DNA from 3 places in the Serratia sp. NFX21 genome. Region 2 is predicted to be linked to each of the others. Evidence: predicted binding sites of a transcription regulator. Region 2 holds the regulator's gene; each other region holds the start of a gene.
What was found. Region 2 encodes CRP, which controls carbon source genes, mostly activating them, when cyclic AMP is high. Its sites were predicted from a motif close to ATGTGANNNNNNTCACAT; they were not measured.
Positions count from the first base shown of each region.

Region 1 (10,690 bases), 680 kb from region 2:
TGCTGGTGGGGGCTTGCCAGCTCGGCATCATGTACCTGTTCAGCTTCCGCGCTTACATGTACCTGACGGTGCCGGAATTCCTGCTGTTTACCGTGCTGACGCCGCTTTACGTCACGCTGATTTATGACCTGATCAGTGGGCAGCGCCTGCGCTGGAGCTACGTATTCAGTGCGTTGCTAGCCGTTTTGGGTGCGGCGATCATCCGGTACCACCAGCTTAGCGAGCATTTCTGGCTGGGGCTGCTGCTGGTGCAGGCGGCGAATATCAGCTTCGCCATTGGCATGGTCGGTTATAAGCGGCTGATGGAAGTGCATCCGTTGCCACAGCACACCGCGTTTTCCTGGTTCTACCTGGGCGCGTTGGTGGTGGCGGTGGTGGCCTGGTGCCTGTGGGGCAACCCGCAACAGTTGCCGACCACCAATCTGCAATGGGGCATTCTGGTGTGGCTGGGCGTGGTCGCTTCCGGGCTGGGATATTTCATGTGGAACTACGGTGCCACGCAGGTGGATGCCGGCACGCTGGGCATCATGAATAACATGCATGTGCCTGCCGGGCTGCTGGTGAATCTGGCCATCTGGCAGCAACAGCCGCTCTGGCCAAGTTTTATTATCGGTGGGGCGGTGATTGTTGCTTCGCTGTGGGTACATCGCCGTTGGGTGGCACCCAAAATAATCAGTAAATAAACCGGGCTGCCCAAGCGCAGGCAGCCCTGGTCGTCAGGGTTGTGAGGCCAGCGGTTTGACGCTGGCAACACCGGCGCTTGGGCGGGCGGCGTCCCGGACGAACGGCAGATGATTGCAGGCGTGCTGGCGTGCCGAACGGATAAAGGCTTCGGTTACCGCCTGACGCTGCTCACCATCGCGAACTGCGGCATACAGACGGCTCCACAGGCCATCGCCCAGGGTTTTGGTCACCACCAACCCCTGGCGCTCAAAACTCTCCACCACCCAATGCGGTAACGCCGCAATCCCCATCCGCGCCGACACCATCTGGATCAGTAGCAGGGTGTTATCGACGTTTTTCAGCGCCGGGCTGATGCCCGCCGGCTGCAGGAAATGACGCCAGATATCCAGCCGTTGACGCTGTACCGGATAAATCATCAGCGTTTCATCGATCAAATCTTCGGGTTCAATGTGCAGCTTGCTGGCTAACGGGTGATCCGGCGCCAGCACCAGTCGCACTTCAAAATCAAACATCGGTGAATAATGCAGACCGCTGCGCGGCAGAATATCGGAGGTCAGCACCAGATCCAGCTCGCCTTGCTGTAAGGCCGGTTGCGGATCAAAGGTGACGCCGGACTTAAAGTCCATCACCACCTGCGGCCAACTCTGACGGAAGTTATCCAGCGCCGGTGTCAGCCATTGAATACAGCTGTGGCATTCAATGGCGATACGCAGCGTGGCCTGATGCGGTTCGTGGCACGTCTGCAATGCCTGCTGAATTTGCGGCAGAACCTGCTCTGCCAGCTGTAACAGGATCTCTCCCTGCGCGGTAAAGCGCAGCGGTTGGCTTTTACGAACGAACAGCTTGAAGCCCAGGCGCTGCTCCAGATCGCTGAACTGATGCGAAAGAGCAGACTGCGTCTGATGGAGTTGGGCAGCCGCGGCCGCCAGCGAACCGGTATTGCGCAGAGCCTGCAGCGTCCGTAAGTGTTTCAGTTCGATCATGAGAGTCCTTCACAGTGACAGTGAATAAATTGCGCTTGTGGTTAATACAGTACCTGCGGATTATGGATGTGTAAACATCTGGACGGCTAAATGGGGAATATGACGATGGCAATTCTAAATCACACACTGGGTTTTCCTCGCGTTGGGCTACGACGTGAACTGAAAAAAGCTCAGGAAAGCTACTGGGCAGGTAACTCAACGCAGGAAGAACTGTTGGCAGTTGGCCGCGAGCTGCGCGCTCGCCATTGGCAACAGCAACAACAGGCCGGGGTGGATTTGGTGCCGGTCGGCGATTTTGCCTGGTACGACCATGTCTTGACCACCAGTCTACTGCTCGGCAACGTGCCGGCGCGTCATCAAAATGCGGACGGCACAATCGATCTCGATACGTTGTTCCGCCTGGGCCGTGGCCGCGCACCGACCGGTGAACCGGCAGCAGCGGCGGAAATGACCAAATGGTTTAACACCAACTACCACTACATGGTGCCCGAATTCCATAAGGGCCAGCAGTTCAAACTGGGCTGGACCCAATTGCTGGACGAAGTTGACGAAGCGCTGGCGCTGGGCCACAAAATCAAACCTGTGCTGCTGGGGCCGGTCACATACCTGTGGCTGGGCAAAGTGAAGGGTGAGCCGTTTGACCGCCTGTCGCTGCTCAACGATATCCTGCCGGTTTATCAGCAGGTGCTGGCCGAGCTGGCGAAACGCGGCGTTGAATGGGTGCAGATCGACGAGCCTGCGCTGGTGCTGGAATTGCCGCAGGCGTGGCTGAACGCCTTCAAACCGGCTTATGACGCGCTGCAGGGCCAGGTAAAACTGCTGCTGACTACCTATTTCGACAGCGTTGGCCACAATCTTGACACTCTCCGTGAGTTACCGGTGCAGGGGCTGCACGTTGACCTGGTTGGCGGTCACGACGATATCGCGGTATTGAATAAGGCGCTGCCGAAAGAGTGGCTGCTGTCACTGGGGGTAATCAACGGTCGCAACGTCTGGCGCGCCGATCTGAGCAACTGGTTCGAACGTTTGCAGCCATTAGTGGGCAGTCGCCCGCTGTGGATCGGCACTTCCTGTTCACTGTTGCACAGCCCGATCGATCTGAGTGTGGAAACCCGGCTGGACGAAGAAGTGAAGAGTTGGTTCGCCTTCGCCCTGCAAAAATGCGGCGAACTGGCGTTGCTGAGCGCGGCGTTGAACGCACCGGGCGCAGCAAAACAGGCTGAACTGGACGCCTACAGCGCGCCAATCCGTGCCCGTCGTCAGTCCAGCCGTGTGCATAATGCGCAGGTCGGTCAACGCCTGGCTGCTATTACCGCGCAGGACAGCGAACGTCAGCGTCCTTACGCCGAGCGTGCTCAGGCACAGCGTGAACGCTTTAACCTGCCGGCCTGGCCGACCACTACCATAGGTTCATTCCCGCAAACCACAGAAATTCGCGGCCTGCGTCTGGACTTCAAGCAGGGGCGTTTGGACGGCAACAACTACCGCACCAGCATTAGCGAGCACATCAAACAGGCGATCGTTGAGCAAGAACGTCTGGGCCTGGACGTATTGGTACACGGTGAAGCCGAGCGTAACGACATGGTCGAATACTTCGGTGAGAACCTCGACGGCTTCGTCTTCACCCAAAACGGCTGGGTACAGAGCTACGGTTCCCGCTGCGTAAAACCGCCGGTGATCATCGGCGATATCAGCCGACCGGAAGCCATCACCGTAGAGTGGGCGAAGTATGCCCAGTCGCTGACCGACAAGCCGGTGAAGGGCATGTTGACCGGTCCGGTAACCATTCTTTGCTGGTCATTCCCGCGTGAAGACGTGACCCGTGAAGTGATTGCCAAACAAATCGCCCTGGCGCTGCGTGATGAAGTGGAAGATCTGGAAAAAGCCGGCATTGGCATCATCCAGATTGACGAACCGGCACTGCGTGAAGGTCTGCCGCTGCGTCAATCCGACTGGGCTGCCTACCTGAATTGGGCGGTGGACGCGTTCAAATTGAATGCCGCCGTGGCGCAGGATGATACTCAGATCCACACCCACATGTGTTACTGCGAGTTCAATGACATCATGGATTCGATTGCGGCGCTGGATGCTGACGTGATCACCATCGAAACCTCGCGTTCCGATATGGATTTGCTGGAAGCCTTTAAAGAGTTCGAATATCCGAACGAAATCGGTCCGGGCGTGTATGACATCCACTCGCCAAACGTGCCAAGCGTGGAATGGATCGAAGCGCTGCTGCGTAAAGCCGCGCAGAACATCCCGGCAGAACGCCTGTGGGTTAACCCGGACTGCGGCCTGAAAACCCGTGGCTGGCCGGAAACCCGTCAGTCGCTGGCCAACATGGTGCTGGCTGCACAGCGCCTGCGCGAGCAGCAGGCCTGATTGTCGCCGTGGTGCAATGATGTTTTGATCTGGCAATCTGGGCGCTTCGGCGCCCTTTTTTATGTCGCAAGCGGCTGTCTGGTCAGGCAGCCGTGAGGTGAGGTTTACTTAACGCCCGGAACGCCATGTTGGGTGAACCATGCCAGCATGCGTTGCCAACCGTCGGCGGCCGCTTCGGCATCATAGCTTGGCCGGTAGTCGGCATTGAAGGCATGGCCGACGTCAGGATAGACCACGATCTCGGCATCGGCGTTGGCCGCACGCAGCGCCTGACGCATGCTTTCCACCGTATCCAGCGTGATACCTGTGTCTTGCCCGCCATATAATCCCAGCACCGGCGCAGAGAGTTGGGTAGCGACATCGATCGGATGTTTTGGCGAGTTCAGCGTTTTTTCGCCCACCAGTTTGCCGTACCAGGCGACGGCCGCTTTCAACTGCGGATTATGTGCCGCATACAGCCAGCTAATACGCCCGCCCCAGCAGAAACCGGTAATCGCCAGCTTGCCGGCATCGCCACCGTGGCGCGTGGCCCAATGAGCGGCATGATCCAGATCCGCCAGCACCTGACGATCCGGCACTTTGGTCACCAGCTTTTGGAACAGTTCGCCGATGTCGGTGTAATCCCGGGCATCCCCCTGACGGAAATACAGTTCCGGTGCTATCGCCAGATAGCCCTGTTTGGCCAGGCGACGACACACGTCCTGAATGTGCTCATGCACGCCAAAAATCTCTTGTACCACCAGCACCACCGGGAAGGGGCCGCTGCTATCGGCAGGTTTGGCGATATAGGCCGGCAGATTGTCACCCTGTGAAGGAATGGTGGTTTCCCCGGCATGAATGCCTTGTTCGTCGGTGATAATGGTTGAAGCAGCCAAGGGTGTAACGGCCGGGGTGAATCCCCCCTGGGCCTGTTTTAATGTCATCACTTGATCGGTTTTCATTGCGGTCTCCGTGCAATCGAGAAAAGCGCTGAGATTAACTATAGGAAAGATTACCCGTTATTGGCACCGGGTGGAGCATTTTCGGCCAAGTCTGTAAAAAACGAATAATTATCTGGCTTTAGCGCGTTTTTGTTGCCTTTTTATCATGCTATTACGCATGTTGACCTGCATTAATACCATAAGGTGCGTTAGCTCCCTTTATTGTGGCTAAGTCACCGATAAAATAAGGTTATTTTCTGTGGCGGTGTCAATAGTTTCATCAGGAAATCAGCTCTGCGCTCAGGAGACAGGGTGAAAAACGGCGCTGCATTTTGTCGACTAGACTTGGGGCATCTGAGACAACCATTCCAGCTTCTGGTGTGTTTTTGTGACTTTAGTCACAAAAGTTATGTAGATTGCATTCTGTTTCTTTATTCATAGTGATGGTTGTCACGAAATTGAATGGCAATTTTCAGTAGAGTACTTTTTTGTTCCTCCCAATAAACATGATCCATGAGGAGTCTCGCATGTCCCAATCTGACGTTTTTCATCTCGGCCTCACTAAAAAAGATTTACAAGGGGCCCAGCTTGCCATCGTTCCTGGCGATCCACAGCGCGTAGAGAAAATTGCCAAGCTGATGGAAAATCCGGTGCATCTGGCTTCCCATCGTGAATTTACCTCCTGGCGCGCAGAGCTGGACGGCAAGGCGGTGATCGTCTGCTCTACCGGCATTGGTGGCCCGTCTACCTCTATCGCCGTTGAAGAACTGGCGCAATTGGGTATCCGTACCTTCCTGCGTATCGGCACCACCGGTGCGATCCAGTCGAACATCAATGTCGGCGATGTTCTGGTCACCACCGCCGCGGTTCGTCTCGACGGTGCCAGCCTGCACTTCGCACCGATGGAGTTCCCGGCCGTGGCCGACTTTGCCTGTACCACGGCACTGGTCGAAGCCGCCAAGGCTGCCGGCGCCACCACGCACATTGGCGTGACCGCGTCTTCTGATACCTTCTACCCTGGCCAGGAACGTTACGATACCTTCTCCGGCCGCGTCGTCAGCCGCTTCAAAGGCTCGATGGAAGAATGGCAGTCGATGGGCGTGATGAACTATGAAATGGAATCCGCTACCTTGCTGACCATGTGTGCCAGCCAGGGCCTGCGTGCCGGTATGGTTGCCGGTGTGATTGTTAACCGCACCCAGCAGGAAATCCCGAACGCAGAAACCATGAAAAACACCGAAAGCAAAGCGGTGCAGATCGTGGTTGATGCGGCGCGCCGCCTGCTGTAATTACCTCGCAGTTCAACGGGTCGCCGACGCGGCCCGTTTCTCCATTCGGCCGTAATCTGTTACGGTTAACCTCATCAGCGCCATCTTTCTGGCCGCCTCTTTACCCGTTGAGCCCGGTTTTTCCGCTGCTCTCAGGTTGCGTTTTTCAGACAATAACCACGAGGACGTCTATGACTGCCCAGATCCTGCTTCATCCTTCATTGGCGCCGCTTGATGGCGGCATTAACTTTCGCGATCTTGGCGGCAATAGCGTCGCCGATGGCCGCCGTATCAAGCGTGGTCTGCTGTTCCGCTCAGGCTCGCTGGAGCGTCTGACCGAAGACGACTGCACCTTCCTGGCCGGTGTGCCGGTGCGTTCGGTGCTGGATTACCGTGACGCCGATGAAGTTCAGGCCAAGCCTGATGTCCTGTGGAACGGCGCCGATTATCATCATTTCCCGGCCAATCCGTTGAGCAATGAGGTGAATGCCAACCTGGAAAAACTGACCAGCGAAACGCTGGCCGGTTTCGACGCACAGGCCTTTATGCTGGAACTTTACCGTCGACTGCCTTTCGGTAATGCGGCGTATAAGCAGTTGGCCCAATTGCTGAGCAATGTCGATAACGGTGCCATCGTCCAGCACTGCGCGGTAGGCAAGGATCGTACCGGGGTCGGTTCGGCGCTGGTGTTGTTTGCGCTGGGGGCAGATGAAGCGACGGTAGTGGAAGATTACCTGCTGACCGAAACCACGCTGGCGACCTTCCGCGAACAGATGCTGGATCAACTGTCGATTCGCCTTAACGCTTCGGCACTGGGGCAATTTGCCTATGTGCTCAGCGCCCGTGAAGAATTCCTGATGACCGCCCTGAACTGCATCCGTGACCAATATGGTTCAACCGATCGCTGGCTGGAGGCCGAGTACGGACTGGGCCAAAACCAGCGTGAAGCACTGCAGGCGTTCTACCTCGAGTAAACTGCACGGGTGTTTAGCCGGGGTTTAATCGGCCCCGGCCGGCATTGCGTATCCTTGGGGCCATAAATCCCGCATCAGGAGCCCATATTGAGCCTCAATGACATTATCCACTGGGTCAGCGACACCGTGCGGCAGCATGAAGCCTGGGCCATCCCGATTATCTTCTTCCTGGCGTTCGGCGAATCGCTGGCGTTCCTGTCGCTGCTGTTGCCGGCCACGGTGATTCTGCTGGCGCTGGGAGCCTTGATAGGCGAAAGCGGCATTGCATTCTGGCCTATCTGGGCCGCCGCCGCTGCCGGGGCCTTTTTCGGCGACTGGCTCTCTTACTGGATTGGCTATCACTATCAAGACCGGGTGGCGCATATGTGGCCCCTTTCCCGCAATCCACAGCTACTCACGCGTGGCCATGCGTTTTTTGAACGCTGGGGAGTACTGGGCATTTTCATTGGTCGCTTCTTCGGCCCGTTGCGTGCCGTGGTGCCTTTGGTTGGTGGCATTTGCGGTATGCCCCAGCGTTATTTCCAGGTGGCGAATATCACGTCGGCGATGATCTGGGCGTTTGGCATTCTCGCGCCGGGGGCGTTTGGCATCAAGTGGTTAAGCCAGTGGTTTGGCTAGTTCTGGTCTGACTTGCGTAGCGTTTCGCAATTTTGCGCCGTTGGGGCAAAAACAGACTGGACATCCATACAGCATCCCCTTAACGTGACGGGCAACAGGCGCATAAAACGCCGGAACGGTCAGGTGTAACAGGAGGCAGGGTGGATACCAGTTTGGTTTACGGTATGGGCGGGGTGGCAATTGGCCTGCTGTTGGGGTGGCTAATTGCCAGTTTGCGTGTGCAGCAGACGCAGGCACAGCATGAAACCGAGCAACGGCTGTTGGAACAATCGCTACAGCAGGCGCAGCAGGAAACAGCAGCCCGGCAAGAAACGCTGCAGCGTAATGAACAACAAATGCGACAGACCGATCTGGAACTGCGCAATTTGCACAGCCAGCTGGCTGCCGGGCACGAAAAACTTCAACAGCTCAATCACTGGCGCAACGAATGCGAGTTGCTGAATCAGGAACTGCGCGCCCAGCGTGAGGTTAACAGCGCTCAGGAGGCCGAGCTGCGTGAGGTGACTATCCGCCTGGAAGAGACCCGTATGGCGGCAGAAGAGAAACAGCGTCTGCTGATTAACAGCGAGCAGCGCCTCACCACCCAATTTGAAAATTTGGCTAACCGCATTTTTGAACACAGCGGGCGCAAGGTTGACGAGCAGAATAAGCAAAGCCTGGACCGCCTGTTACTGCCGCTGCGTGAGCAACTCGATGGTTTCCGCCGCCAGGTACAGGATAGTTTTGGCCAGGAAGCGCGTGAACGCCATACGCTGACCCACGAAATACGTAACCTGCAGCAGCTCAATGCACAAATGGCACGCGAGGCGATTAACCTCACCAAGGCCCTGAAAGGGGATAACAAAACTCAGGGTAACTGGGGTGAGGTGGTGTTAAGTCGGGTACTGGAAGCCTCCGGCCTGCGCGAAGGACACGAATACGAAACCCAGGTCAATGTGCGGCTGGATCATCAGAGCCGTATGCAGCCCGACGTTATCGTTCGTTTACCGCAGGGTAAGGACGTGGTCATCGATGCGAAAATGTCGCTGGTGGCCTACGAACGTTACTTCAACAGTGAAGATGAAGTGGAACGCGAGGCGGCGCTGAGTGAGCATATTGGCTCGCTGCGTGGCCATATCCGCCTGTTGGGACGCAAGGATTACCAGCAGTTGCCCGGCCTGCGTTCGCTGGACTACGTACTGATGTTTATTCCGGTCGAGCCGGCTTTCCTGCTGGCCATCGACCGTGAGCCGGAGCTGATCAGCGAAGCGCTCAAACACAACATCATGCTGGTCAGCCCGACTACCTTGCTGGTGGCGTTGCGCACCATCACCAATCTTTGGCGCTATGAGCATCAGAGCCAGAATGCCCAACGCATTGCCGACAGAGCGGCGCGGTTGTATGACAAAATGCGGCTGTTTGTTGACGATATGTCGGCGCTGGGGCAGAGCCTGGACAAGGCCCAGGGGAGTTATCGCCAGGCGATGAATAAACTGAGCGAAGGCCGTGGTAATCTTATCGGCCAGACCGAGGGGTTCCGCGCTTTGGGGGTTGAGGTGAAAAGGCCGATTAACCCGCTGCTGGCTCAGCAGGCCAGTGCGCAGCATGATGAAGAATGCGAGGCGACGGGCTTTGATGAAGTTGACGCGTTGCCCGGGGCGGAAGACGACGACTCCGCAGAGGAACCCCGCTCCGCATCGCAGGCATGACAGCGGCTGCGAGGTGGGGTATTGCGTAGGGTTCTGGTACACTCATCCACACTAAATTGACTGAATAGCAGGCAGGACAATGGCAGATCAACCGCAGGAAACCACCGACTTCGGTTTTCGCACCGTAGCTAGAGACGAGAAGCAGGCCATGGTGGCAGATGTTTTTCATTCGGTAGCTGCAAAGTATGACGTGATGAACGACCTGATGTCGTTTGGTATCCACCGTATCTGGAAGCGTTTTACCATTGACTGCAGCGGCGTTCGCCGTGGGCAGCGGGTGTTGGATCTGGCCGGTGGTACCGGTGACCTGGCCGCCAAGTTCTCCCGCATGGTCGGTGAGCAGGGGCAGGTGGTACTGGCGGACATTAACGATTCCATGCTGAAGATGGGGCGCGAGAAGCTGCGCGACCGCGGCATTATCGGTAACGTCAACTATGTGCAGGCCAATGCCGAAGCGCTGCCGTTCCCGGATAACTATTTTGACTGCATTACCATTTCCTTCGGCCTGCGCAACGTGACCGACAAAGACAAGGCGCTGCGTTCCATGTTCCGCGTGCTTAAGCCGGGCGGCCGTTTGCTGGTGCTGGAGTTCTCCAAGCCGCTGCTGGCGCCGTTAAGTAAAGCCTATGACGCCTACTCGTTCCACGTGCTGCCGAAAATCGGGGAGCTGGTGGTGAAGGATCCGGAAAGTTACCGTTATCTGGCTGAGTCGATCCGCATGCATCCCGATCAGGAAACCCTGAAAGGTATGATGGGGGCTGCCGGCTTTGACAACGTGACCTATTTTAACCTGACCGGCGGCATTGTGGCCCTGCATCGCGGCTTCAAGTTCTGATATGGACATGCCGATGCTGTTAACCCCGTTGTTGACCGGCGTGCTGGAAACATCGCTCAACAGCCTGCTGTTCCGCGATCGCAGCATGAAAGCCGCCCGTTTGCGCCTGGCGGGTAAGGTTCTGCGTATTGAATTGCAGGAGCTTTCCTCACCGTTGGTGTTGCTGTTCAGTGAGCAGCGTGTCGATGTGCTTGGTCAGTCTGAAGATACCGCCGACTGCACGGTGCGCAGCCGCATCTCGGTGTTGCTGAAGCTGCGGGATCGCCAGCAACTTTCGCCATTGATGCGCAGCGGTGAACTGATTGTCGAAGGTGATATTCAGGTGGTTCAACAACTGG
Region 1 is NZ_CP183196.1:729,272-739,961, forward strand. It holds gene ACNT1W_RS03395 (carboxylate/amino acid/amine transporter) at 1-683, shown strand, start outside; gene metR (HTH-type transcriptional regulator MetR) at 717-1,667, opposite strand; gene metE (5-methyltetrahydropteroyltriglutamate--homocysteine S-methyltransferase) at 1,773-4,049, shown strand; gene ACNT1W_RS03410 (dienelactone hydrolase family protein) at 4,154-4,990, opposite strand; gene udp (uridine phosphorylase) at 5,497-6,258, shown strand; gene ACNT1W_RS03420 (tyrosine-protein phosphatase) at 6,429-7,211, shown strand; gene ACNT1W_RS03425 (DedA family protein) at 7,299-7,829, shown strand; gene rmuC (DNA recombination protein RmuC) at 7,970-9,517, shown strand; gene ubiE (bifunctional demethylmenaquinone methyltransferase/2-methoxy-6-polyprenyl-1,4-benzoquinol methylase UbiE) at 9,597-10,352, shown strand; gene ubiJ (ubiquinone biosynthesis protein UbiJ) at 10,366-10,690, shown strand, end outside.
Region 1: the regulator CRP is predicted to act here: its motif matches at 5,356-5,373, upstream of udp (uridine phosphorylase).

Region 2 (10,690 bases):
ATCAACAAGTCGCCGCTGTATGGTCGTTACGAGGATATGGTTGACCGCGAGTCCGCTTATGAGAAGTTGTCGTCGGAAGGTTTTGCTACCGTTGGCACACCGCAACCGGGCCAGCCGACACAGCAACCGCAGGCGCAGCAGCCGGCGGGCGGTGGCCTGATGGGCGGTCTGAACGATATCCTGTTCGGCTCTACCGGTCCGCGCGGGGGTAAGCGTGATGGCATCGTCCAGACCGCCGCCAAGAGCATGGCGCGTGACCTTGGTCGCCAGATCCTGCGTGGGGTGCTGGGCTCGATTATGGGCGGCCGTAAAAAGTAAGCTGAAATTATCGCTGGCGGCAGCATTGCAGGGGCGTTGTATAATGCACCGGTATCAATCGGGGCGAGCCCCTTACCCTGCTGTCCGTTGGAACCCCTATGCTGCTGCTAATCGATAACTACGATTCTTTTACCTATAACCTTTACCAGTACTTCTGCCAATTAGGCGCCGAAGTGCTGGTGAAGCGTAACGACGAACTGCAACTGGCTGATATAGAAAGGCTGGCCCCGCAGCATTTGGTGATCTCTCCTGGCCCTTGCACCCCGAACGAAGCCGGTATCTCGCTGGCGGCCATTAGGCATTTTGCCGGCAGGCTGCCGATCCTCGGTGTTTGCCTGGGGCACCAGGCACTGGGGCAGGCTTTTGGCGCCAAGGTCGTGCGTGCCCGCGAGGTGATGCACGGCAAAACCTCGGCGATCCGCCATCTCGACAGTGGCGTTTTTCATGGACTGAACAACCCGCTGACCGTGACCCGCTACCACTCGCTGGTGCTTGAAGCCGCTACTTTGCCGGACTGTTTTGAAGTGACGGCCTGGAGCGAGCGCGACGGCGTACGCGATGAGATTATGGGGATCCGCCACCGCCAACTGGCGCTGGAAGGGGTGCAGTTCCACCCGGAGAGCATCCTTAGCGAGCAGGGGCACCAGCTGTTGGATAATTTCCTTAAAAGTTAATCGGTTAGGTTTTTTTTAACCGTGAAGACGATTTGCGTTTGCCCTTTATTGGTTTTTTATGCATATTTTGTGATTATATTTTCACTCAATTGCAACCAAAAGACTGAGTCATATTCAGGGTGGGCCACATAATGACCGAAAAAACCGCAGTAAGCCGCAGTACCTTTGATCAGGTTATCCTGCCTGTTTATGCACCCGCGCAGTTTGTTCCGGTCAGGGGCAAAGGCAGCCGCGTGTGGGACAGCCAAGGGAAAGAGTACATTGATTTCTCTGGCGGCATTGCGGTGACGGCGTTAGGGCACTGTCACCCGGCCCTGGTCGAAGCGCTGAAACAGCAGGGCGAAACCCTGTGGCATACCAGCAACGTTTTTACTAACGAGCCGGCGCTGCGGCTGGCCACCAAGTTGATTAACGCCACCTTTGCCGACCGGGTGTTTTTCGCCAACTCCGGCGCGGAAGCCAACGAAGCGGCCTTCAAGCTGGCTCGGCATTACGCCATTACCCGCCACAGTCCGTATAAAACCAAAATTATCGCGTTTTATAACGCTTTCCATGGGCGCACGCTATTCACCGTCTCGGTGGGTGGGCAGGCCAAGTATTCGGATGGTTTTGGGCCAAAACCGGCCGACATTGTGCACGTGCCGTTCAACGATTTGGCGGCGGTGAAAGCAGTGATGGACGACCATACCTGTGCGGTCGTGATGGAGCCAATCCAGGGCGAAGGGGGCATTACTCCGGTTAATGCCGAATTCCTCAAGGGCGTGCGTGAACTGTGCGACAAACACCAGGCACTGCTGGTATTCGACGAAGTACAAAGCGGCATGGGGCGCAGCGGCAAACTGTTTGCCTATATGCACTATGGCGTAACGCCGGACATTCTCACCACGGCCAAAGCGCTTGGCGGCGGTTTCCCGGTCAGCGCCATGCTGACCACCGAAGAGATTGCCTCGGTGATGCAGGTCGGTACCCACGGCACCACCTACGGCGGCAACCCGCTGGCCTGTGCGGTGGCGGAAGCTGCGCTGGACGTGATCAATACGCCGGAAGTGCTGAGCGGCATTGAGTTGCGTCATGGGTTATACGTGCAGGCGTTAAAGAAAATTGGCGATAAGTACGGTATTTTCAGCGATATTCGCGGCATGGGCCTGCTGATTGGTGCTGAATTAACACCGCAATACCAGGGTAAGGCGCGCGATTTCCTGACCGCCGCCGCCGCACGTGGGCTGATGATCCTCAATGCCGGGCCAAATGTGATCCGCTTTGCGCCTTCGCTGGTGGTGGAGACCCAGGACATCGACGAAGGGATGGCGCTGTTTGAGCTGGCGGTGCAGGACGTGATTAACGCGTAATGCGTTGCATTGATGACAAGGGCGCCAGACGGCGCCCTTATTGATCGCGCAGTTTGCGTTTCAGCCAGATGCCGTGGTGTGGGCGTTGGCTCCAGGCCAATGACGAGATGGTATGCATCACGCTCAGGTGTGAAAGAATACGCCGCAGGTGGCGCTCCATTTCGGTCACCGGCATATCTGGGTGCAAATCCGGCGGCTGCATAATGCTGTTGCCACTGCTCGGCCCGTCGTACTCCAGCCGTTGCTGACAGCTCTGCAGCGCGATCTCGCAAGATTGCAGATACTCCTCCGCCAGTTTTGGCGTCAGCATATAGTGCTCGCGCGCCAGAATAGTCATCGCATTCAGATGCTCGACAATAAACTGGCTGTGCGTCACCCACAGGCGCATATCCGCCAGGTAGTTCGATTCAAACCCCGGTTCCTGCATCGCCTGATTCAGTGAGGTGAATAACGCGTTGTGCGCCTGATTGACCTGCATGCGTGCGTAGGCCAGTGCAGTGGGATCCGGCTCTTGCTCTTCCAGCAACAAACGTAACGCCTGCTGATCGTTCTCCAGCGCCTGATGGGCATTCTTGCGCAGCAGCCCGCTTTGCCACTGAGGCCACAGCCAAATGGTACTGCCGAACACCAGCACGCAGCCAATCAGGGTGTCGATCAGACGCGGCACCAGGAAATTCGTGCCGTTCAGCGCCAGTAATTGCAGGGTATAGACCGCCGTCACCGTAAAACCAATCACCGCCAATCCGTAATTTTTACGTGACACCATATAGGCCAGCAGCGTAATCACCAGCATCACGCTCAGGGTTTCGGCCTCGGGCAGTTGTAATTGCAGCAGACCGGCGGCGATTACCAGCCCGGCCAAAGTACCGAGTGCACGGTGCTGGATGCGCACCCGGGTGGCGTTGTAGCCGTTCTGGCTCACCAGCATGATGGTGAGCAGGATCCAGTAGGGTTTCGGCAGGTTGAAAATCATCCCCAGGCTGCTGCCTGCCGCCAGCGTGACGCCTAATCGTGCCGCATTACGCAGGGCATTGGATTTGAACGACAGATAACTGACCAGCGCCGGCCAAAACGGCAGGCGGTTTTGATTGGCCATCAGGTCACGCCGGTAGAGTGGATGCTGGGTACGCAGCAGGCGGGCGATGCGACTGAAGTGATAGTAGCAGAACTGACCCACCGGATTATCCGGGTGCTGTGCCGCCACTTTTTCCAATGCTGCCAGTTCATTGCCCATATTGAAGCGCTGCGAATGCTGGTGGTAGAGAATATCGTGCGCCACCGTGCGTAGCCGGCCGGCAATCACCTGTGCGTTGCGGCGGATAATGGCTTCGGCCTGGCTCTGTTCTACCAGTTTTTGTACCTCTTCCGGCAGGTGCAGGCTGACGGTGATGTGTTCCTGCAAATCCAGCGCGACCTGAAAGGTTCGTTGCAGACGTTTTTGCTCGAGGTTACTGGCGTGCGGCAGAAAGTTTAGCTGTTGATACAGCAGGGTGATCAGGTCCATCACCTTTTGCTGACGAACCAACAACGGCGGTAACGCGGTCTGTGGATCGGTATGCTGGGTTAGCAGTGAGTATTTGGCCTCGAAGTAGTCCGCCAACTCCAGATAGAGCTGATTGAGCGACTCGCGCATCGGCTGCTCTTTCCACAGTTTGAACCAGAACCAGGTGAACAGCCCGTACCAGGCGGTGCCGACCACATATAACAGCGGCGCATGCCAAAGCGGTACTGAACCGGCCATGCTGAGGGAGAAGATGGCGGCAACCAGCGCAGCGGGCAGCAGACGGGCGTGTAACGGGCTGATTTCACCGCTGACGCCGAGCAGCAGCGCCAGGCCGAGCATCAGTATCGGCAGCGGCAACTGCCATAACAGGGCTTGCTGCAGTAACAAACTGCTGAGTGCGAACAGTGAACCGCCGACGATCAGGCGTTTGAAAAAACGTTTGTGAGGCGTGTCCAGCCCGGCGATGTTACAGCAGGCGGGAACCAGGGAAAATAACAGGCCGTATTGCAGTTGGCCGATCAGCAGGCCAAGCAGTACCGGCAGGCAAAGCACCAGCGTTTGCCGCAGTGCGTAATTAACTTCCGGGTGGTAGATCAGTCGGCGCCACATGATGACTCGGGGCATAAAAAAACGGCGCGAATCATCGCGCCGTTTTTTCAGTAATTAACGCGTGCCGTAAACGACAATAGTTTTGCCGTGGGCGGAGATCAGGTTTTGATCTTCCAGCATTTTCAGAATACGACCCACGGTTTCACGTGAGCAACCGACGATCTGGCCAATTTCCTGGCGGGTAATTTTAATCTGCATACCATCCGGGTGGGTCATGGCATCAGGCTGTTTCGCCAGGTTCAGCAGGGTTTGCGCGATGCGGCCCGTAACGTCCAGGAAAGCAAGGTTACCCACTTTCTCAGATGTGATCTGCAGACGGTTTGCCATCTGAGCTGACAGGCGCATCAGGATGTCCGGGTTAACCTGAATCAACTGGCGGAATTTCTTATAGGAAATTTCAGCCACTTCACAGGCGGTTTTCGCCCTAACCCAGGCGCTACGCTCCTGACCTTCTTCAAATAATCCAAGCTCGCCGATGAAATCCCCCTGGTTAAGGTAGGACAGGATCATCTCTTTACCTTCTTCATCCTTAATCAGCACCGCGACGGAGCCTTTGACGATGTAGTAAAGCGTTTCGGCCTTTTCACCTTGGTGAATCAGCGTACTTTTGGATGGATATTTGTGGATATGGCAATGAGACAGGAACCATTCGAGAGTAGGGTCTGTTTGCGGTTTGCCGAGAACCATTCGCTGTTATCCTCTGTTGTTATCGCTGCCTTGTGTCACAGGGGTCAGAGTTCCCTGTAAAACGTGCTGTCGCCGTTCTTTTAATGGTGGCTGGCAGCAGGTTTTGAGGCGTGTCATAAATATACGCTGTCGCCCTAGCATATTAACTTGCCGGGAGAGCTGCAAGCTACATTCTGTTAACATACCGGTAAAGGAGCCTTTCCCTGGGAGTTTCCCTGAAATCAGTGTCCCGGAAAGATTTATTGCGGCTCTGTTTGTAGCACAGAGTGAGGCGGGTGTCTTGTGTTGTCTCGCTTCAGCATGATTAGCATCAGGTTCCGTTGCCAGTTTCTATGCGAAAGCGTAGTCTGATTTTAAGAAATTAACCGGAGTGACCAGTATGCAGGCAAGAGTTAAGTGGGTGGAAGGGTTGACGTTTCTGGGCGAATCCGCGTCTGGCCATCAGGTGCTGATGGACGGCAACGCCGGGGATAAAGCCCCCAGCCCAATGGAAATGGTACTGATGTCAGTGGGAGGTTGCAGCGCGATAGATGTGGTGTCGATCCTGCAAAAAGGACGTAACGACGTGCGCGACTGCGAGGTGAAATTAACCTCCGAGCGGCGTGAGGAGGCACCACGACTGTTTACCCATATCAACCTGCATTTCATCGTCACCGGTAAAGATTTAAGTGACAAAATTGTTGAGCGCGCGGTGAATCTTTCCGCCGAGAAATACTGTTCGGTGTCATTGATGCTGAGCAAGGCCGCCAGCGTGACCCACAGCTTTGAGATCCGCGCAGTGTCCTGACGGATAAAGGAGCGCGGCTTGTTGCCGCGCTCCGGTAAGCTATTCGATTTTTTTGCCTTCCAGCAGTTGCTGCACCAGCGGCGCCATAATCAACTCCATCGCCAGCCCCATTTTGCCGCCCGGCACCACCAGCGTATTGATATGCGAGATAAAAGAACCCTGCAGCATCGCCAGCAGATAAGGGAAATCGATCTGATCCAGGCCGCGGAAGTGGATCACCACAAAGCTCTCGTCCAGCGAGGGGATCGCCTTGGCGGCGAACGGGTTGGAGGTATCTACCGTCGGCACCCGCTGGAAGTTGATATGGGTGCGGGAAAACTGCGGCGTGATGTAGTTGATGTAGTCTTCCATCGAACGTACCACCGAATCCATCACCGCTTCACGAGAGTGGCCGCGCTCGCCGGTATCGCGGATTAACTTTTGGATCCATTCCAGGTTAACGATAGGCACCACGCCGACCAGCAAATCGACATGCTTGGCCACGTCGTTGTGCTCGGTCACTACGCCGCCGTGCAGCCCTTCATAAAACAGCACGTCGGTCGGTGCCGGTAAGGCTTCCCACGGGGTAAAGGTGCCGGGTACCTGGTTATAGGGCACCGCTTCATCGTAGGTGTGCAGATACTTGCGTGAACGGCCGGTGCCGTTGGTGCCGTATTCGCTAAAGCTTTGTTGCAGCAGGCCAAAGTCGTTGGCCTCGGGGCCGAAATAGCTGATATGACGGCCAAGATCGCGCGCTTTGCGGATCGCCGCGTCCATTTCCGGCCGGGTATAGCGATGGAAACTGTCGCCTTCCAGCTCCGCGGCGCGGATGTTCAACTGCTGAAAGATTTTACGGAACGCCACGCTGGTGGTGGTGGTGCCGGCACCGCTGGAGCCGGTCACTGCGATAACGGGATGTTTGGCGGACATGGTGATGGGTCACTCCGTGTTTAATGCGCCGGTGTCAGATATCATTATTGGTCTGTTTGACACCCTTTCGCCTAGGGCAAAATACTGCGCGTTGGTTTGCAATCCTTCATTGTTACCTGATTTTTTCCGTCAGTCATAGAACCGATAAGCACTAAATTTCCTCTTGTCCGGCGCGGAACTGCCCGCGCGGCATGATGTTGATGGTCTCATGCAGTTCCGACCACACCAGCAGCACCTCGCCGTTTTTCAGTTGGCGGCGCACGTCTTCCACTTTCTGTTCCAGCGAACGTTCATGCTCGCCGTAGTCGGTACCTTCGCGCAGCACAAAGGACTCGATCAGGCTATTGAGGGTCTCGGTTTCCAGTTCTTTCCAGGGGATGATCACTTGGTTGTTTCCAGGTAAGGGGCAAGCCAGGATGGAATACGGTATTCCAGCCACATATGGGGTTTTTTCAATGTGCCGCCGACAAAACCGACGTGACCGCCAAACTCGGTCAATTGATATTCAATATTGTGCGGCAGCGTGGCGGTTTCGGGGATCACTTCGTCGGTCATAAAAGGATCGTCCTTGGCATGGATGATCAACAGCGGCGTTTGGATCGACGGTAACAACGGCAGGGCGCTGCAACGGCGGTAATAATCGGTGGCGTCGCTAAAGCCATGGATGCGCGAGGTAATGGCATCATCAAAGTCGCGGATCCGACGCAATGCCTTGAGCTGCGGCAGTTTGAGCGGCAGCGTATCAGGATAGTGCAGCAGTTTGCGGGTGGCGTTTTGTTTCAACTGCCCGAGCAGGTAGTGCTGATAGACCCGCGAGAAGCCTTGGTCCATCCGCCACGAACAGGGCTCCAGCATCAGTGGCGCAGAAACCACCACCGCCGCCTGCAGCAGGCTGTCGGCGCCCTGTTGTGCCAGATAACAGGCCAGCATGTTGCCGCCGAGAGAGACGCCAACGGCAGCGGTGGGGGCTTCTCCGTAGGTAGCACGCAGCCACTGGAGGAAGAAGCGTGCATCTTCCGTTTCACCGGAATGGTAGATGCGCTGCTTGCGGTTCGGCACACCGCTGCAACCGCGAAAATGCATTACCACCCCGAGCCAGCCCTTTTCACGCCAGGCATTGAGTTGGCCATGGGCATAGGGGCTGTAGAAGTTGCCTTCCAGGCCGTGGAACAGCACCACTCGCGGCTTGCCGCTGGCCTGAGCCGGATCTTCGCTCCAGGCGAGATCGACAAAGTCGCCGTCGGGCAGTTCCAGCCGTTGCCAGTGGGGTTTCAACTGCACGCGGCGACGCACCAGCCGTGGCAGCAGCGTTTGCAGGTGTGGATTACTGGCCCCGGTCAAAGGGCGAAAGGATTCATGCATAACCTGAGTAAAATTCTTATTGGCAACTATTGTGGGATGATTAGTGCGCTGTTAGCTTCACTAGCCTGAGTTAACAATAATACTGCAAAAAATGACCTGGGTGAGGAGCGCCCGCCTGATGGATGCGAGTTTATTTCTTTCGATGCTAGGTTTTCTGTGGGTGGCCGCGATCACACCTGGCCCCAACAATATGTTACTGACCACTTCCGGTGCCAACTTTGGCTTTATGCGTTCACTGTTGCTGATGATTGGCATCATGCTCGGCATGCAAAGCATTTTGCTGCTGGTGGCGTTCGGCGTCGGCAGCCTGATTCTGGTTTATCCGGCGCTGCATCTGGTGCTGAAAATTCTCGGTAGCCTGTATCTGCTGTGGCTGGCATGGAAAGTGGCTACCGCCGCTTATGAAAAGCTGGAAACCGACGTGGCACCGCCCAAACCGATACGGCTCTACCAGGGTTGGCTGCTACAGTTCCTTAATCCCAAGGCCTGGCTGATGGCGCTGGGGGCGGTGGCCAGCTTCAGCCTGGCGGGTGCTCAATACAACGCCTCGATTCTGGCGATCTCACTGGGCATATTCGTGGTGAACATCATTGCCGGCGTGATTTGGTTGGGATTTGGCACGGTGATTGGCCGACTGCTGCGCAGCAAAAAGGCCTGGATCATTTTTAACGTTTCTATGGGGTTGCTCACCGCGGCCTGTGTGTTACTCATCTGGTATTAAGGAATTGCGGATGGCAGAAAATTACTTCCATATTGCGGCCTTCACCGGTAAAGGGTTTCGGGGCAATCCGGCCGGCGTCTGCCTGTTGAAGCAGCCGTTGTCGGCTGTGGAGATGCAGGCTATCGCCAATGAACTGAGCCTGCCGGAAACCAGCTTTGTCTGGGACGATGGCGATATGTCGGCCATCCGTTGGTTTACTCCCCAGCGAGAAGTCGATTTGTGCGGTCATGGCACGCTGGCGGCGGCACACGTGATGTTCAGCGTGGTGAACCCGGCGCTGCAGGATATTCGTTTCCGCTCGGCGAGCGGCGACTTGTACGTTAAACGCGACGCCGAAGATGGCGAACGCCTGGTCCTGGATTTCCCGTCCCGGCCACCGCAGAAGGTTGTGGAGCCTGAAGGGTTGGCGGCGCTGCTGGGGGCTAATCCGCAGGAAGTGTGGCAGGCCAATGCGCTGTTGGTGGTATTGGAAAACGAAGCGCAGGTCAGGGCATTACAGCCGGATATCCCGGCACTGATTGCCCTGGTTGGCCGGGCCGTGATTGTCAGTGCTCCGGGTGAGACGGCGGATTTTGTCTCGCGCTATTTTACCCTCGACGGCGGCGAAGATCCGGTGACCGGCTCCGCACACTGCACGCTGATGCCCTACTGGAGCGCACGTCTTGGTCGCCATCAGCTGCACGCCCGGCAGATTTCGGCGCGCGGCGGCGAGTTGTTCTGTGAGCTGAAGGGCGATCGCACCTTGATTGGCGGCTATGCACACACGTTTTTGCGTGGGGAATTGAGCTTGTAATCAGGCTGAGCCACGCTCAACCAGCCGCCACTCAAGCACTTCATTGCGCGGTGGTTGTTGCGGATTTTTGATTTTTTCCAGCAGCAACTGCACGCTGCGCACGCCGAACTGGTGCATCGGTTGTTCGACGGTGGTCAGCGGTGGCGTGGTGACGGCCCCGAATGGCACGCCGTCAAAGCCCATTACCGCGACATCTTCGGGAATGCGCAATCCCTGTTGGTGCAGGGTGCTCATCGCCCCACCGGCGATCACGTCGGAGATGGTGAATACCGCATCCGGTCGCGGCCCGGCATCCAGCAGGCGAGCCATGGCCAACGCACCGGCGGCATATTCCAACCCCTCGACGTATTCCACCTGACAATAGTCGAATCCGGCTTCGGCCAGCGCCTGTCGATAACCTTGCTCTCGCTGCTGCGAGTAGAGATAGCGCATGTCGCTGTTGATCAGGGCAATACGTCGTCGGCCCCGTGCAGCTAAATAACGCACGCCGGCCCTCGCCGCCTGATGGTTGTCGATGGTGACTGAAGAGGCACGGAACTCGGGATCGCCTTCGCCGCATTGTACCCAGGGAAAATCGCCAATCATTGCGGTCAGGCCGGGCAGGCAACTGACGGCGTCCATGGTAATCACGCCGTCGACCACTTTACCGCTCAGCAGGCTGAGATAGGCGGACTCCCGGGTTGGATTGGATTCGGAGTTGCACAGCAAAATGTGGTAGCCGTGGCGTTCGGCTTCTTCTTCGATACCGCGTACTACCAGGGAACAAAAAGGATTGGTGATACTGGAAACCAGTACCAGCAGCATACGGCTACGCGAAGTGCGTAGCTGACGCGCCAGCAGGTTGGGTTGGTAGTCGCATGCGCGGATCGCCGCCAGTACCTTGTCGCGAGTGGCCGGTTTGACGATTTGCTGGCCGTTCAATACCCGTGAGACCGTCGCGGCAGAGACGCCGGCGAGTTTCGCCACCTTTTCGATCG
Region 2 is NZ_CP183196.1:53,506-64,195, reverse strand. It holds gene ACNT1W_RS00415 (helicase HerA-like domain-containing protein) at 1-318, shown strand, start outside; gene ACNT1W_RS00410 (aminodeoxychorismate synthase component II) at 417-992, shown strand; gene argD (bifunctional acetylornithine/succinyldiaminopimelate transaminase) at 1,124-2,341, shown strand; gene ACNT1W_RS00400 (YccS/YhfK family putative transporter) at 2,379-4,454, opposite strand; gene crp (cAMP-activated global transcriptional regulator CRP) at 4,509-5,141, opposite strand; gene ACNT1W_RS00390 (OsmC family protein) at 5,521-5,928, shown strand; gene ACNT1W_RS00385 (phosphoribulokinase) at 5,968-6,837, opposite strand; gene ACNT1W_RS00380 (YheU family protein) at 6,989-7,222, opposite strand; gene ACNT1W_RS00375 (hydrolase) at 7,219-8,199, opposite strand; gene ACNT1W_RS00370 (LysE family translocator) at 8,318-8,920, shown strand; gene ACNT1W_RS00365 (PhzF family phenazine biosynthesis protein) at 8,931-9,713, shown strand; gene ACNT1W_RS00360 (LacI family DNA-binding transcriptional regulator) at 9,714-10,690, opposite strand, start outside.

Region 3 (10,690 bases), 890 kb from region 2:
CCAACGCGTAGATTGCAGAACCATGATCCCTCCGGTGTGAGGGCGATACTTTGACAGAGCTCACACTGGCTAGCAATGTTCATTCACAGTCGAGGGAGTAGAGTGCTAGGGAGTTCACAGTTTATTCCCATAATCAGGGCGCAGCTTGCCGCTACCCTGATTATGGAGAGATAGCTATTTAGCCCAACAAATGGTCCGGGCCGAACCCAAGTGGGAAAAGCTCAGAAATATCGTGTACATAGTACTCATCCAGGCTGTTAGCGATAATGATTTGGATATCCTTGCCGAATTCATAAATCATTTGGCGGCACACGCCGCAAGGCCCGGAATAACCTTTAGCCTTGCTTTCACCCACTCTGGGGCCGCCGATCACCACAATCATCTCAAAACTGCGCTCGCCTTCGGAGACCGCTTTCAGGATCGCCACGCGTTCTGCGCAGGTGGTTGGCGAATAAGAGACGGATTCGACATTGCAGCCGGTGAACACCTTGCCGCTCTTGGTGATCAATGCCGCCCCCACGGTAAAGTTGGAATAAGGGGCATAGGAAAACTCTCTGGCCTGGGAGGCGGCAGCAATCATTTCTTGAATCTTGGCTTTGTCTTCCATTCTAATTTCTCCTTTTGATTGAATTCAATATATTGCACCAGAAGGCGGTATAACTTTCCCATTGCATAAATTGCGGCCCACCCCAATGAGGGGAGCAATCAGCGGCAAAGCAGGCAACATGGCCTTCTTGATACTTACCCACCACCAGCAGAGGATCGCCGTTAATTTCGGCTAATGTTTCGCTGCCGGGTTTGGCAATAAATTTGTTATAGCCCAGTAAGGGCGGCCATTCATTTAAATGACGGGTAATCTCGTGAGTCTTGCTTAATGTGAGGGGCTTGCAGCCTTGCGGTAACTCAACGCGGTCGTCGTGGTCTAACATTTCAACCGGTAATACTTCGGCAAGGATGGTGTTTTTATAATTTGCTTTTGCCTCTATGCCGGTAAAGGAAAGATAACCGCCTATCATTAACGCACCGCCCCCCATAGCGACATAGTCTTTTATCAGTGACAGAGCATTGGTCATCATCTCCATTTTATAAAAGGTTTTATTTTGCAATAGGAAGGTATTACTGCCGATATCGCTAATCACGACGACATCATAAACCAGCAGTTCGTCTAACGTTTGTGGGAAGGCATTTTGAACTGTATGCGCCGGCATATAGTCGATGGAAATACCGGCGCTGCGCAGACAGGACAACAGATACTCTGCCCCCTCTTCATATTTACTCGAGGTAAAACTGTCAAAGCCTTTAGAGTGGATCATGTGAATATGCCATGACTCACCAATAAACAAAATCTTCATTGCAACACCTCCTTATGTCGGTTGATTTTAAATACCGCCGGGATAAATATTCCTTAATCGAGCCTGCCAGAGGGTTTAAATGACCAAGCCCGCTACCGCTGCCGATAAGAAACTCACCAGCGTTGAGCCATACAGCAGTTTCATACTGAAACGGGAAACCACGTTCCCCTGCTCCTCGTTCAATGCTTTAATCGCCCCCGCCACAATGCCCACCGAGGTGAAGTTGGCAAAGGAAATCAGGAATACCGACAAGATCCCTTCGGCGCGGGGCGACAGAACGGCTTTAATCTGTTGCAACTCAGTCATGGCGACAAACTCGTTGGCGACAATCTTGGTCGCCATGATGCTGCCAACCTGCTGCGCCTCATGAGCCGGCACGCCAAGCACCCAGGCAAATGGATAAAGCAGATAGCCCAGCAAGCCTTGAAAACTGATGCCAAACAGGCTGCTAAACAACGCGTTGATGGCGGCGATCAGGGCAATAAAGCCCAGCAGCATGGCGGCAATGATTACTGCGACCTTAAAGCCGGCAAGAATATATTCGCCCAACATTTCAAATAAACTTTGTCCACGATGCAGATCCTGCATCTCAACCTCTTCTTCCAAATCGACACGATACGGATTAATCAGTGACAGCACGATAAATGTGCTAAACATATTCAGAATCAATGACACTACGACATAGCGGGCATCAACCATATTGATATAGGCACCGACCATAAAAACCGAGACGGTTGACATCGCGGTGGCTGCCATAGTGTAAATGCGATTTTCGGACATCTTGCCCAGCACGTCTTTATAAACGATAAAGTTCTCTGACTGCCCCAGCAACAATGCGCTGACGGCGTTAAAAGACTCCAACTTGCCCATGCCATTGACTTTGGACAACACCGTCCCCACTACCCGAATAATAATCGGCAACAGATTGATGTGCTGAATAATACCGATCAATGCAGAAATAAAAATAATAGGACACAATACATTGAGAAGGAAGAATGCCAGCCCTTGCGCCCGCATTCCGCCGAATAAAAAGTCAGTGCCTTCACCGGCAAACAGCATCAAACCGTTAAACACCGTAGAAACCTGTGCCGTAAATCCGGTACCCATATCAGAACGAAGGAACAGCCAGGCAAGTAATACTTCAATCACCAGCAGCTGAATAATATAGCGGATCTTAATTAACTTTCGGTCATGGCTGACCATCAATGCCATTATCGTCACTAACAGACACGAGAGGATAAAGTGAATAACCTGCGTCATACGACACTCCATAGTATAATAACCGTCCTTTTTCAAGGTATACCATGAGAGCAAATAACAATCATATAGACTTACATCACATAACACCGTCTGTAAACAAGGTAATTAATTAAAAGACGACAAATATCACACCCTATCGTTGATATATATATCAATAACTAATATTAATGACGGAAATATATATACGACGTTCAATCTCTAACCGTCGCCTAAAGGTAAAAAAAAACCGGTCACCCAAGTGACCGGCCTGACGCCTCAGCGTTTTTTACAGCAATGGAAATTATGCGTAGACCGGCAGGCGGGCGCAGATATCCAGTACTTTCTTCTTGGTGCGTTCGATGGTGGCTTCATCGTTGATGTTGTCCAGCACGTCGCAGATCCAGCCGGCCAGTTCACGCACGTCAGCCTCTTTGAAGCCGCGGCGGGTCACTGCCGGAGTACCGATACGCACACCGGAGGTGACGAACGGGCTCTTGGGATCGTTTGGCACGCTGTTTTTGTTCACGGTGATGTTGGCGCGGCCCAGTGCAGCGTCAGCTTCTTTACCGGTCAGGTTCTTATCAACCAGATCCAGCAGGAACAGGTGGTTATGAGTGCCACCGGAAACCACTTTGTAGCCGCGCTCCAGCACCACTTCCACCATGGCTTTGGCGTTTTTGGCCACTTGCTGCTGGTAAATTTTGAACTCAGGCTCCATGGCTTCTTTCAGCGCCACCGCTTTACCGGCGATCACGTGCATCAGCGGGCCGCCCTGGCCGCCTGGGAACACCGCGGAGTTCAGCTTTTTATACAGATCTTCATCACCGCCTTTCGCCAGGATCAGGCCGCCGCGCGGACCTGCCAGGGTTTTGTGGGTGGTGGTGGTCACGATATGTGCGTGAGGGACCGGGTTCGGATAAACGCCGGCGGCGATCAGACCCGCTACGTGCGCCATGTCAACGAACAGGTAAGCGCCGATGCTGTCGGCGATTTCGCGCATTTTTGCCCAATCAACGATACCGGAGAAGGCAGAGAAGCCGCCGATGATCATTTTTGGTTTATGAGTCTGTGCCTGCTTGGCCAGATCTTCGTAGTCGATTTGACCTTTTTCGTCGATGCCGTAAGGCACCACGTTATACAGTTTACCAGACAGGTTGACCGGTGAACCGTGGGTCAGGTGGCCGCCGTGCGCCAGGTTCATGCCCAGAATGGTGTCGCCCGGCTGCAGCAGCGCGGTGTAAACAGCGAAGTTCGCCTGGGAACCGGAGTGTGGCTGGACGTTGGCGTAATCTGCGCCGAACAGCTCTTTTGCGCGATCGATGGCCAGTTGCTCAACGATATCCACATATTCGCAGCCGCCGTAATAACGCTTGCCCGGATAACCTTCAGCGTATTTGTTGGTCAACTGGGAGCCCTGGGCCTGCATTACGCGCGGGCTGGTGTAGTTCTCAGACGCAATCAGCTCAATGTGCTCTTCCTGACGCACAACTTCTTGCTCCATTGCACGCCACAGTTCGGCATCGTAATCAGCAATGTTCATTTCACGCTTTAACATCCGGCTTCTCCTGACTAAATCAGCTAACTAAAAAATCACCAAATAACTACCCGTTCGGGTTCTGGGCCACAGTGTAAACTGTTTCGCCCCACCGAGGATAGGTCTTGACAGAGGTTTTTACGCAAACGATTGGCATTAGGCGCAGCAAGGCTTTGATCCGATAAAACACCCCATTCGACAACCGACTTTTACTCATACTGAGGATGCGGTTTTTTCATGTTCTGTGAGCGAGATCGTCGCCTGGCGACTCCGCAACAAAAACAGGGGTATTTACAGCCACGGCAGAAACCGTTAGGATGCGTTCAAACACAAAGATGCATTTAAAATGCATCATTAGAATATTCCAATAATGTCCGACCAAGGAGCGCCACCATGCTGGATAGCCAAACCATCGCCACCGTAAAATCTACCATTCCCCTGCTGGCCGCTACCGGGCCAAAACTGACCGCCCACTTCTACGATCGCATGTTCGAGCATAATCCCGAGTTAAAGGACGTGTTCAACATGAACAACCAGCGCAATGGCGATCAGCGTCAGGCGCTGTTCGACGCGATCTGCGCCTATGCCGCGAATATCGAAAACCTGGCGGCGCTGCTGCCGGCGGTGGAGCGCATTGCCCAGAAGCATACCAGCCTGAATATTCGCCCGGATCAATATCAGATTGTCGGTGGTCATCTGCTGGCAACTCTGGACGAAATGTTCAGCCCGGGGCAGGAAGTGCTGGACGCCTGGGGTAAAGCCTACGGGGTGTTGGCGGATGTATTTATCCAGCGCGAAGGCCAGATTTATCAGGCCAGCGAAACTGCCGAGGGTGGCTGGCGCGATCGACGAGCCTTCCGCATCGTCAAAAAACAGCCACAGAGCGAGGTGATTTGCAGCTTCGTGTTGGCGCCGGTTGACGGTGGCAAGGTGATCGACTTCAAACCGGGCCAATACCTGGCGGTCTACATCAAGCACGACAGCATGGAAAACCAGGAGATTCGCCAATACTCACTGACCACCTCACCGAATGGCGAGTACTATCGCATTGCGGTAAAACGAGAGGATCAGGGCAAGGTATCGAACTTCCTGCACCAGCAGGCCAAAGAAGGCGACGTCATTTATATCGCTCCGCCGCACGGGGATTTCTTCCTGGAAGCGCAGCCGGAAACCCCGGTGGCACTGATCTCCGCCGGTGTCGGCCAAACACCAATGCTCGGCATGCTCCATACGCTGCACGATAACCAGCACCCGGCGGACGTGCACTGGCTGCACGCGGCGGAAAACGGCAGCGTTCACGCCTTTGCCGATGAAGTGGCGGATATTGCCGGCCGCATGCCGAATCTGAGCCGTCACGTGTGGTACAACCAACCGGGTGCCAATGATGTGGAAGGCCGCGACTACCAGAGCCGTGGCCTGATGAATCTCAGTGCCCTGCGTGAAACGCTCAGCACGCCGCAGATGCATTACTACTTCTGCGGACCGTTACCGTTTATGCAGTCTGTGGCCAGCCAACTTCTGGACATGGGCGTAGAGGCCGAACGCATCCACTACGAATGCTTCGGCCCGCATAAGGTCATGTAATTGAAAGGGGCGCGGCCTGCTGCCGTGCCCCACCGTTATTTCTCCGCCAGCTTGCGTGTCTCTTTTACCTGCTGCGCCGTGACCGGTGCCGCCTGGTTGCCCCAACTTCCCCGCAAATAACTCATCAGATCGGCAGCCTGCTGGTCGTTCAATGTCCAGGCGTAACCCGGCATGGCAAGCGCCGTAGCATGTTGGGTGATCGGCGTATGTGCTCCTTCCAACACTACGCGCAGCGCGGTTAGTGGATCCTCCGCCGTGACCGTTGCGTTACCGGCCAATGCCGGAATGGTGTTATCGCTGCCCTCGCCCTTATTACCATGGCAGGTTGAACAGTACATGGCATAGGTGCGTTGCCCCGCTTGCCAGTTGTCGACCGCCATGGCTACGGGTTTCTCCGCCGGCGGTTTCTCTGCCGCCAGACTGTGCAGGTAAGTAGCAATGGCGTTCAAATCACCGTCGGTCAGATATTGCGTGCTGTGGCTAACCACTTCACTCATCGGCCCTGCGACTGCCGCATGTTGGCTGCGCCCGGTTTTCAGCAAGGCCACCACATCATCCTGTTTCAGCCCGCGTATTCCTGAAGCGTACCAGCCATCGAGTTCGGCACCGCTCAGGAAGGCCGGATCTTTGCTGTCCAGCCCTTTCTCCTGCATCGCCCAGCCGCGCGGCGTATGGCAACTGCCGCAGTGCCCTGCTCCTTGCACCAAATAGGCGCCACGGTTCCACTCGGTGCTCTGGCTGCTGTCCGGCTGATAAGGCGTATCCTCATGGAACAGTTGGTTCCATATTGCCAACGGCCAACGCATCGACAGCGGCCAACTGATATCACTGGCGCGGTTGGCGGTGTTCTGCGCCGGGACTTCCTTCATCAGATAGTCGTACAGCGCACGCATATCTTCCGCGTTCATTTTGGCGTAAGAGGTGTACGGCATCGCCGGATACAGTCGATGGCCATCTTTGGCGATCCCCTGACGCATCGCACGGTCAAACTCGTCAAAGGAATAGGCGCCGATGCCCTGCTGCTTGTCCGGCGTAATATTGGTAGCGTAAATATTGCCCAGCGGGGTCGGAAACTTCATACCACCGGCGAGCAAAGCCCCACCCGGCGCGGTATGGCAGGCGGTGCAGTCACCAGCCCTGGCAACATATTCCCCGGCCGACATCGCCTGTGCCGAGCCACCCGCCGCCAGTAAGGTCAGTAAGTACAGTGAACGCATGCTCATGCTCCCTCCTTGGCGGCAACCTGGCCGAAGGCCAGTTCATTAACCGCGCGCCACGCCTGATCGATCGCCGAGTTGGCGTACGGGCTCCAGTCTGAATCCGAGTTGGCAATCACAATTTTGCCGATCGGCTTACGCGCCGTCTCAATGATTTTCTTCGCCTCGTCCTCATCGTCAAACAGCCCGTTGAGGAAGTAGGAATAGCCGTGCGACCAGCGGTTTACGGTGATCGCTTCAATATCACGCTGATGATCAAAACCGGCGGAGCCGAGCATGCCCTGCAACTGCTCACGGATCATCTGCTCATGCACTTCAAACGGCGTGCCCAATAGCAAGGCACGGCCCTTGCGCGACTGTTCTCGTGGGCTTAACCCGCTGCCCGCCAGCGTCGGCACATACACCATGTGCAGGCCAATCGGCTGGTTCGGATCGCGTGGATGCTGGTAGCCGCCCATGCTCACCGGATAATCCAGCTTCACACGGCAATAAGGCGCCGTTGGCGAGTAAACTTCATGCACGCCCAGTTTAATAAACGACTGCCAGTTACGGATCACCACTTTGCTGTACACCAGCGGCGACTTGACGTTCTGCTTCAGCGCCTGTTGCTGCTCCGGCGACATTTCCGGCACCAGATAAGGGATCATCATGTTGTAACCGGCCATCACTACCTGCCCGGCGCGCACCTTGGTCATTTTCTCGCCGGTCATGTAGGTCACTTCGACCTTGTCGCCGACGTTAGCCGCGTGCAGCCCGGTGCTGTTCAACCGCAGTTTTACCGGTGACTCCGCCCGGTCAAGCTGGCTGTAATCGAACTTCTCCAGCACTATGTCATTCATGTCCTTACCGCCCGGTGAGACCGCCGGGATCAGATGGCGCACCATTAAGCGTGTCAGCGTGGCGTTGCCGTCCGGGAAGTGGAACACGTAAGGATCGTCGAGATCCGCCTGTGACTCTTCATCCAGCGGCGGCAGGTTCATGCCGTTCAGGCCAGGCAGATCGCAAATACGCGCATCGCTGCACGAAGTGGCGTCGATGCCCACCGCCTGGAAGTCACTGGTGGTTTGTTGGAAATAGCGGATCGCCATTTCGCTCAGGCCAACCTTGTCACGCAGGAATTCGGTATAACTGTGCTTGTCGAGCCATTCGCTTTTCTGCTCCTGACTCATTTCCGGCAGGTAATCCTTTTCCACCGTATGCAGTGCAATCAGCGCCTGGCGATCGCTTTCCGGCAGCGGGAAATCACCGATAAAGGCTTCGTAGGAACGGCCATTAAGGCGGTCATGGGGAATATCATCCGCCACCATACGGCCAGGATCCCCGTTCACTACTTTGTCGACGCCGAAGTTTTTGCGATCGAAATAGACGCCACGGCTCAGGTTAAGATCCGGGTAGAAGGTTTTATCGAAAGCCTTTTCCAGGTTGTCGATGCTGACGCCCAGTTTTTGCAGCAGCCCCATCGCCACCGGGCTGAAGTTGGAGCGCGGCGACTGCAGCGACTCGCTGCCGCCGTAGCCGAGAATGGTGCCATTTTCGCTGCTGAATTCATTACGCTTGGCGTGGCCGCCGAAATCATCATGGTTGTCGATCAGCAAGATACGCTGCTGCTGACCTTTCATTTGCTGCCAGAAACAGGCAGCGGCCAGTCCGCTGATCCCGGCACCGACTACCACCAGATCGAACTCTTCCGTGGCCGGGATGCTGGCAAAATCGAAGGTCTTGCCGTCACGCCCCAGTTGGTGAGCATGCTCAAACGAACCAGGATGGTTGCCCCGCAATCCGGTCAGCGTCGGCGGATAATAGAGGGTTTGATTGGCGGTTTGCGGCGATGCACGCAGGATCTGCATCGGCGTTAACCCGGCGGCGATAGTGATCGCCACCCCATTAAGAAAATCGCGTCTGGTGATTCCCATGGCTATTGGCTTCCTTTGAGTTTTTATTATCATCAGACCGGCCGGAGCCGGTCTGAAAGCCGCATTATTTTGCAGATAAAACCTGATGAATCAATGTTTAAACATCACGTGGCGGATTGCGGTGTAATCTTCCAGGCCGTACATCGACATATCCTTGCCGTAGCCAGACAACTTTTGGCCACCGTGCGGCATCTCGCTCACCAGCATGAAATGGGTATTCACCCAGGTGCAGCCGTATTGCAAACGGGCGCTCAGACGGTGTGCCCGCCCCACGTCGCGGGTCCACAGGGAAGACGCCAGCCCGTAGTCAGACTCGTTGGCCCAGGCCAGCACCTGCGCCTCATCGTCGAACGGCGTGACGGTCACCACCGGCCCAAACACCTCACGCTGCACGATTTCATCCTCCTGACGAGCACCGGCCAACAGCGTCGGCTGGAAATAGTACCCAGGGCCGTTAACCCGCTCACCACCGGTCACCACCTGTACATGCGGCAACGCCTTGGCTCGCTCGACAAAACCCACCACCCGCTCCAGATGCTGAGCGGTAATCAACGGGCCCAGTTCGCTGCTGGCATCGATCGGCGGGCCAATCTTCAGGCTGCCGATAGCCTCGCCCAACGCCTTCACCAACTGCGGATAGATGCCTTTCTGCGCGTAAATGCGACAGGCGGCGGTGCAGTCCTGACCGGCGTTGTAGAAGCCAAAGCTGCGGATCCCTTCCACCACCTGTTGCAGGTCGGCGTCGTCAAACACCAGCACCGGCGCCTTGCCCCCCAGCTCCATATGGGTGCGTTTAATGCCGGATGCGGTATGACCAATGATATGTTCGCCGGTGGCGATTGAGCCGGTCAGGGATACCATGCGCACTTTGCTATGGCCGGTCAGCCTGTCACCGACGCTGGCACCACGACCAAACAGGACGTTGAGCACGCCCGGCGGGAACAGCCCGGCGGCCAGTTCAGCCAGCTTGAAGGTGGTCAGCGGTGTTTGTTCCGACGGCTTAAGCACCACGCAATTGCCCGCCGCCAGGGCCGGAGCCAGCTTCCACGCCGCCATCATCAACGGGTAGTTCCAGGGGGCGATCGAGGCGACGACGCCCAGGGGATCACGGCGGATCATCGAGGTGTGTCCAGCCAGATATTCACCGGCCGCCAGCCCGCTCAAACAACGGCTGGCCCCGGCGAAAAAGCGAAAGACGTCGGCCACACCCGGCAGTTCATCATTCAGCACGCAGTGATAGGGTTTACCGCAGTTAATCGATTCCAGGCGGGCGAAGGTTTCCGCATGGCTGTCGATCAAATCCGCCAGCTTCAGCAGATGTTCAGCCCGCTCCTTCGGCGTGGTCTGCCCCCAGTGTTCAAAGGCGGCGTCGGCCGCCAGCACCGCCTGATCGACCTGCTCTGCACTGGCTTCAGCCACCTGTACCACTACCTCTCCGGTTGCCGGGTTATACACCGGCAACAACGCGCCCTGGCCGGTAACCAGTTGGCCGTTAATCAACAGTTGGCTTTGCATAGGATTATCCTTTTATAAGATGTCTGGTACGCATTAGGGTCAAGAGGCTATTTATTTGCCGCTGCCGGCGACGCTTTCACCGCCCTTGGTCAGGTAATAGGCCCCCAAAATCGGGATCATGGTCAGCAACATCACCGACAGCGCCACCACGTTGGTGATCGGTACATCGCGCGGACGACCGAGCTGATTGAGCAGCCACAGCGGCAGCGTGCGCTCATGCCCGGCGGTAAAGGTGGTGACAATGATTTCATCAAACGACAGTGCGAACGCCAGCATGCCACCGGCCAGCAATGCTGAACCCAGGTTGGGCAGCATCACGTAGCGGAAGGTTTGCCA
Region 3 is NZ_CP183196.1:4,407,977-4,418,666, forward strand. It holds gene ACNT1W_RS20595 (3-phenylpropionate MFS transporter) at 1-24, opposite strand, end outside; gene cdd (cytidine deaminase) at 179-607, opposite strand; gene ACNT1W_RS20605 (glutamine amidotransferase) at 609-1,352, opposite strand; gene ACNT1W_RS20610 (NupC/NupG family nucleoside CNT transporter) at 1,428-2,612, opposite strand; gene glyA (serine hydroxymethyltransferase) at 2,893-4,146, opposite strand; gene hmpA (NO-inducible flavohemoprotein) at 4,519-5,709, shown strand; gene ACNT1W_RS20625 (c-type cytochrome) at 5,745-6,932, opposite strand; gene ACNT1W_RS20630 (NAD(P)-binding protein) at 6,929-8,839, opposite strand; gene patD (aminobutyraldehyde dehydrogenase) at 8,930-10,354, opposite strand; gene ACNT1W_RS20640 (ABC transporter permease) at 10,406-10,690, opposite strand, start outside.
Region 3: the regulator CRP is predicted to act here: its motif matches at 2,677-2,694, upstream of ACNT1W_RS20610 (NupC/NupG family nucleoside CNT transporter).